DNA from 2 places in the Sphingobium sp. GW456-12-10-14-TSB1 genome. Region 1 is predicted to be linked to the other one. Evidence: riboswitches for the same ligand, from Rfam matches in the RefSeq annotation. Region 1 holds a riboswitch; the other holds the start of a gene.
The links. A riboswitch is a leader RNA that binds a small molecule or an ion and turns the genes downstream of it on or off. The one in region 1 is predicted to bind thiamine pyrophosphate.
Positions count from the first base shown of each region.

Region 2: another riboswitch for thiamine pyrophosphate. It lies ahead of thiC (phosphomethylpyrimidine synthase ThiC); the one in region 1 lies ahead of AC07X9_RS21305 (TonB-dependent receptor).

Region 1 covers NZ_JBWKZI010000002.1:892,815-896,230, reverse strand. Annotated here, with positions in the region: gene AC07X9_RS21315 (MFS transporter) at 1-219, shown strand, start outside; gene AC07X9_RS21310 (carbohydrate porin) at 216-1,391, opposite strand; TPP riboswitch at 1,582-1,709, shown strand; gene AC07X9_RS21305 (TonB-dependent receptor) at 1,700-3,416, shown strand, end outside.
Region 2 covers NZ_JBWKZI010000001.1:2,393,534-2,396,949, forward strand. Annotated here, with positions in the region: gene thiC (phosphomethylpyrimidine synthase ThiC) at 1-1,880, opposite strand, end outside; TPP riboswitch at 1,925-2,034, opposite strand; gene AC07X9_RS11740 (transglutaminase family protein) at 2,172-3,416, shown strand, end outside.

The sequences.
Region 1 (3,416 bases):
CCGCCCGATTGTCTGGCCACCGCCATTGGCTTTGGCGTCGCAGTCGCCCGTATCGGCGCCATAGGCGGGCCGCTGGCCGGTGGCTGGCTGATCGGCAACGGCGCGGGTCCGGGGTCCTTCTTCCTGTTCGCGATCCTGCCGATGGCGCTTTGCCTGCTGATCACATTCGCCCTGCCCGCCGCACGTCGCGCTGGCCAGTCCGGATGCGATCACCCCTAGTCGATCAGGCGCGAACCAATGGCAAAGCGCAGCCCGACGACCCAGGCGTCGCGGATGGTCGGGTCAGCGCCGGGATTGTGGACATATTGCAGGTTGGGCTGCACCGTGAGCCATGGCGACAGCGGCGCACGATAGGTGATTTCGGCGACCGATTCAGTGCGCTGCGCGGCACTGCTTCGGCGATAATCGGGGGATGTGGAGGCGGTCACCACCGCCAGACCAAATTCGTCCTCCGGCCGCCCGTTCACCGCGCCTGTCCATTTTACGCCCAGACTGGCGAACCGGTCGAACATATTGAACCGCCCGCTTGACGTCCCAAGCCGGAAGAAGCCGTCCACCTTCTCATCGCCATCGCTCATCAGCGGCATTTCCCCACGCAGATAGACCCCGGCATTGCCCCGCCCCATGCTTCCATCCCAGGCTTCGAACGTCGCTGTGTAGCGCCAATGCCCCAGCAACAGTCGCGCGCCGGCAATCGGCACGTCGAGTTCACCGATCAGCAGCGCGCCATCGCCGTTACCCAGTTTGATCGCGGTGCGGGCAGGATGGTCGGGATCGCCCGGTACCCCGTCCAATATCGCCGCGCGCACAGCCCAGCCCTCGGCCGGCTGCCATTCGACACGCGCGGCCAGCGATGTCGATGGGAAGATCGACGGACCATTGCGACCCGTCAGCGAAATATCGCTGCCGATCCCATGCGCGCTGCCGACGAAAACGCCAGCGGCATCGAGCGCATCAAATTCCGAGTTGAGATCATATAATCCTGCCTTCAGCGACAGGCCGGGCGCGATCGTCTGGTTGATCCAGGCTTCATATAGTCTGAACGCCCGCGTCCCCGTTTCGATATTGCTGACTGCGTGCACATCCCCCACCGCGTTGGAGATCGACGCGCCATTATTGTAGAGGCCATAGACATGCGCCTCGGCCCCGCGCCAACCGAGCGTCGCCTCCAGATCGGCCTCCAGCACTATGTCGAGATTATCGAGATAGCGCGCGCGCCGCTTCAATCCGCCCGCTACATTGGCCATCAGTTCGCCGGTATAGGTGACCTCCAGCAGCACCGGCCCCTGCGTCTCGTCAATCTCTCCCGCCGCATGGATGTGCGAATGGGGTCGCCGCGGCAACGCATCATCCGCCGCAGCGGCCAGCAACAGAAAGGGGGCGATCATCATGATGGTAAAAGGGCCGGTACGCAGGTCATAGCAACAGGAAGAATAAAGGTCGGGCTGCGGCGTCGATAACGGATGATCCTCGCCAGACGCCATAGTCGACTGAAAACCGACCCCATTTCAGCATGAATATGCGCCAGACCCTCAGCCATCGATTGACGCCCGGTGCAGGACGCCATAGGCGCACCGACAGTTTCAACCCACGGGGTGTCCTGGCGCTGTCAGGGCTGAGAGGCGGATCGGGCGCAGGGGGCGTCCAGTCTGCAAACCCGCGAACCTGATCCGGCTCACACCGGCGGAGGAATAGGGATATGCGTCTTTACGCCATTATGTCGCCTGCCATATCGATCGCACTGCTACTGGGTTCAGGCTACGCCCATGCGGACGACAGCATCGTCGTCACCGCGCGTGGTCGCGCAGAAGCCGAAATCCGGGTGCCCGACACGATCGCCGTCTATGGTCCCGCCGCCATCGCCGCGCAGCGCCTGACCACGATCGACGATTTCATCGCGGCAACGCCCGGCATCTTCATCATCAACGATCAGGATCCCGGCACCAACCTCATATCCGTGCGGGGCGTATCCACCAACCGCAGCCAATCGCCCTCTATCGCCTATATTGTCGACGGATTGGCGTTGCCCGATTCCGAACTCTTCACGCTGCGCCCCTATGATCTGGCGCGGGTCGAGATTTTGAAGGGGCCGCAGGGCGCCTTGTTCGGCCGGTCGGCATCGGGCGGGGCCATCGCCATGACGACCAACGATCCCGGCCCGGACTGGGGCGGCGAAGCAGCCGTCGGGATCGGCAACGGCCTGACCTGGACCGCCGATGGCGTGGTCAACGCCCCGGTGTCGCAACAGGTGCAATTGCGCCTGGCCGGTTCCTATCGCAACAGCGACGGCTTCATCCGCAACAGCTTTCTGGACAAGAAGGTCGATGGCAGCATCAGCCGCAATCTGCGCCTGAAGGCAAAGGTCGCGCTGAACGAAACCGCTACGTTCCGCTTTCGCCTGGGCTGGGCCAACGAAGAAGGCGGGGCGGCCTATATTTCATCGGGCAATGTTACTGGCCTTTATGGCGGGCGACTGTCGGGTGCGGCATTGACCGACCCGTTCGGGGATTTTGAAGGGCGGGCATCGCGTACATGGTGGGGCGCGCAGGCCAGCTATGAACAGGAAGCGGGTGACGGGCTGCTCTTCACATGGACTGGCGGCTATGACGATTATCATAAGGATTTCGTTGAAGAACTGGATTTTCGCAACGACAAGCCATTGACGCTGTTCGGCGCGCCATTATTCCCGGATGGTATTCAACCCATCTCCCAACCTGTTGATATAAAAGCCTGGACCAGCGAAACCCGTCTGACGTCGCGCGGCGATGGGCCGCTGCGCTGGCATGTCGGCCTGTTCTACCAACGGCTGGAGCGCGACCGGACCGATGATTTCGGGCCGCTGCTGTTCGGCAGCGAAGCGCTGCGCGCGGAAACCCGCTCCAGCCAGATCGGTGTTTTCGGGCAGGCGAGCTACGACATTGCGCCACAGGTCGAAGCCACATTGGCGCTGCGCTATGACCGCGACCGGCGCAAGGAAGATACGGTCGGTACTGCGAGTGGAACGACGGTCGCGCAACGTGCCCGGACGTTCGAGAAATGGCAGCCCAAACTGTCCCTCGCCTGGCGCCCGACCGATCATCTGACCGCCTATGTCACTGGCGCGATCGGTTTCAAGGCGGGCGGCTTCAACCCCCTGCCCGGCCCGACCGATGTATGGCAGGCCGTGTTCCCGGCCGAAACCACCCGCTCGGTCGAGGCGGGCGTCAAGGGTGAGAGCGCGGATGGGCGTATTCGCCTGTCGCTCGCGGGCTTCATCACTGACTATGACAACTTCCAGAACACCGTGTTCCTTGGCAATTCGGTCGTCCTGTCGGTGCCACAGGTCGATGTCCACGGGATCGAAGCGTCGGCGCAGGCGGCGCTGGGCGCGGGCTTCAGCCTGGATGGTGGGCTGGCCTGGACCCACAGCCGCACCA
Region 2 (3,416 bases), on a different contig from region 1:
ATTTCCGCCATACCCTGTTCGGCGGTGGCGGCGTCCAGCGGTGCGCCCCCTCCACCCTCCCCGTGCCGGGGAGGATTGGCGGCGATGAAGGTGTCGGCGTCCTGATTTTGCCTGGCGGCGAAATCGCGGACCTCTTGCGTGATTTTCATCGAGCAGAATTTGGGGCCGCACATCGAGCAGAAATGGGCTGACTTCGCGCCTTCGGCGGGGAGCGTCTGGTCGTGATATTGTTCGGCGGTGTCGGGGTCGAGGCTCAAGTTGAACTGGTCGCGCCAGCGGAATTCGAAGCGGGCGCGGCTCAGGGCGTCGTCGCGGACCTTGGCGGCGGGATGGCCCTTGGCAAGGTCGGCGGCGTGGGCGGCCAGCTTGTAGGTGACGACGCCGACCTTCACATCGTCGCGGTCGGGCAGGCCCAGATGCTCCTTGGGCGTGACATAGCAGAGCATCGCCGTGCCGTACCAGCCGATCATGGCCGCGCCGATGCCGCTGGTGATATGGTCGTATCCCGGCGCGATGTCGGTGGTGAGCGGCCCCAGCGTGTAGAAGGGGGCTTCGCCGCAGGCTTCGAGTTGCTTGTCCATATTCTGCTTGATCTTGTGCATGGGGACATGGCCCGGCCCCTCGATCATCACCTGCACATCCTGCGCCCAGGCGCGTTTGGTGAGTTCGCCCAGCGTGTAGAGCTCGGAAAACTGCGCTTCGTCATTGGCGTCCGCGATCGATCCGGGGCGCAGGCCGTCGCCCAGGCTGTAGGCAATGTCATAGGCTTTGCAGATTTCGGTGATCTCGTCGAAATGCTCGTAGAGGAAGCTTTCCTTGTGATGGCTGAGGCACCATTTCGCCATGATCGAGCCGCCGCGCGAGACGATGCCGGTGACGCGCTTCGCCGTCATCGGGATATAGGCGAGGCGGACGCCCGCATGGATGGTGAAATAATCGACGCCCTGTTCGGCCTGCTCGATCAGCGTGTCGCGGAAGATATCCCAGGTCAGTTCCTCGGCCACGCCGCCGACCTTTTCGAGCGCCTGATAGATGGGGACGGTGCCGATCGGCACGGGCGAGTTGCGGATGATCCATTCGCGCGTGTCATGGATGTTGCGGCCCGTGGACAGGTCCATCACCGTGTCCGCGCCCCAGCGGATCGACCAGACCAGCTTGTCGACTTCGGAGGCGACGTCGCTGGCGACGGCTGAGTTGCCGATATTGGCGTTGATCTTGACCAGGAAATTGCGGCCGATCGCCATCGGTTCGGATTCGGGGTGGTTGATGTTGCTGGGGATGATCGCCCGGCCGCGCGCGACTTCGTCACGGACGAATTCGGGCGTCACATAATCGGGGATGGCCGCGCCCCAATCCTGCCCGTCGCGAATATATTCGGCGAGGCGCGCACGGCCCAGATTTTCGCGTTCCGCGACATATTCCATTTCCGGCGTGATGATGCCGCGTCGGGCATAATGCATCTGGCTGACGTTCATGCCGGACCGCGCGCGCAGCGGGCGGCGGTGGTGGCCGGGGAATTGGGCGACGCCGCCGGAGCGATCCGGGCCTTTGAGGCCGTTATCTTCGGGCTTTACCGCGCGCGGATCATAATCCTCCACATCGCCGCGCGCCATGATCCAGTCGCGGCGCAATTGGGGCAGGCCCGCCATGATGTCGATCTGCGCATTGGGATCAGTGTAAGGACCGGACGTGTCATAGACTCGCACCGGCGGCTCGCCGCTGCCCGGTTCCAGCGTGATTTCGCGCATCGCGACGTTGAGCGGGCCGACATGGATTTTCTTCGATCCACGGATAGCGCCAGTGGTGACGTTCATTGCCGCCTGCCGGCGGATGAAGCCTTCGGCTTCGGGCATCTCTGTACGGGCGGGGACGTCTGCCATAAGTCACTCTCCTTGCAGCGAAAGAGAGAGAATGCGGGCGGTGTGAGTGCGCGCTTAACCCTCCCTACGCCGGTGTTAGCCGGATCAGGTTCAGCGGGTCGCGGCCACAAAGCCGCCTCTCAACCGTCTGCGGACGGTCCCCCGGGGATGGCGGCAAGGGTAGTGGGTTTGGCGGGCGGGGTCCAGTGACTTGTCGCTGCATCGCCGGGGCGGGCCGGAGCCGCGCAGATTCTTTGCCCCCCGAACCATTTGCATATTGCATTGCAACAGGGGGTAGCGTTTGATCCCGCCATGCTCAAAGCCGCGCTCCACCACCGCACTGCCTATCGCTACAGCCGCCCGATCCGGCTTGGTCCTCAGGTCATCCGCCTGCGCCCCGCGCCGCACAGCCGGACCAAAGTGCCCAATTATGCGCTGAAAATCGAACCGGCGGGGCATTTCCTGAACTGGCAGCAGGACCCGCACGGCAACTGGCTGGCGCGCATCGTCTTTCCAGAGCCAGTGGATCATTTCACGATAGAGGTCGACCTGCTGGCCGATCTCGACATCATCAACCCGTTCGATTTCTTCGTGGAACCGTACGCGGAAAATTATCCGTTCGCCTATGACGAGCAGCTGAAAACCGATCTGGCCGCCTATTTCGATGTCGAGCCGCAAGGGCCGCTGTTCGAAAAGATGGTGGACCAATATGCCGGGCATGAAAGCCGCACCGTCGATTTCCTGGTCGAGGTGAACCGCCGCCTGCAACAGCAGGTTGGCTATGTCATCCGCATGGAAGCGGGCGTCCAGACGCCGGAGGAGACGCTGGAGATCGGCACCGGGTCATGCCGCGATTCCGCCTGGCTGCTGGTGCAATTGCTGCGTCGGCTGGGCTTTGCCGCGCGCTTCGTGTCGGGCTATTCGATCCAGCTGGTCGCGGACGTCGAGCCGATCGAGGGGCCAAAGGGGGTCAGCCAGGATGTCGTCGACCTGCACGCCTGGGCGGAGGCCTATGTGCCGGGCGCTGGCTGGGTGGCGCTGGACGCGACCAGCGGCATGTTCGCGGGCGAAGGGCATATCCCGCTCTGCGCGACGCCGCATTACAAGTCCGCCGCGCCGATCAGCGGCATGGCCGAACCCGCCGAGGTCAATTTCGATTTCGCGATGACCGTCAGCCGCATTGCCGAGGCGGTGCGGATCACCAAGCCCTTCACCGACAAGCGATGGGACGCGGTGATGGCGCTGGGGGCAAAGGTCGACGCGGATTTGCAGGCGCAGGACATGCGGCTGACGATCGGTGGCGAGCCGACCTTCGTGGCGGTGGATGGCGGCGATGCGGGCGAATGGAATGGCGATGCGGTCGGCCCGACCAAGGCGGCCTATGCCGACCGGCTGATCCGCAAGCTGCGCGGCCAGTTCGCGCCGGGCGGCCTGCTGCATCATGGACAGGGCAAATGGTATCCGGGCGAAAGCCTGCCGCGTTGGGCCTATGCCGTCTATTGGCGGACGGACGGCACGCCGATCTGGCACGATGAAAGCCTGATCGCGCCCGATGAT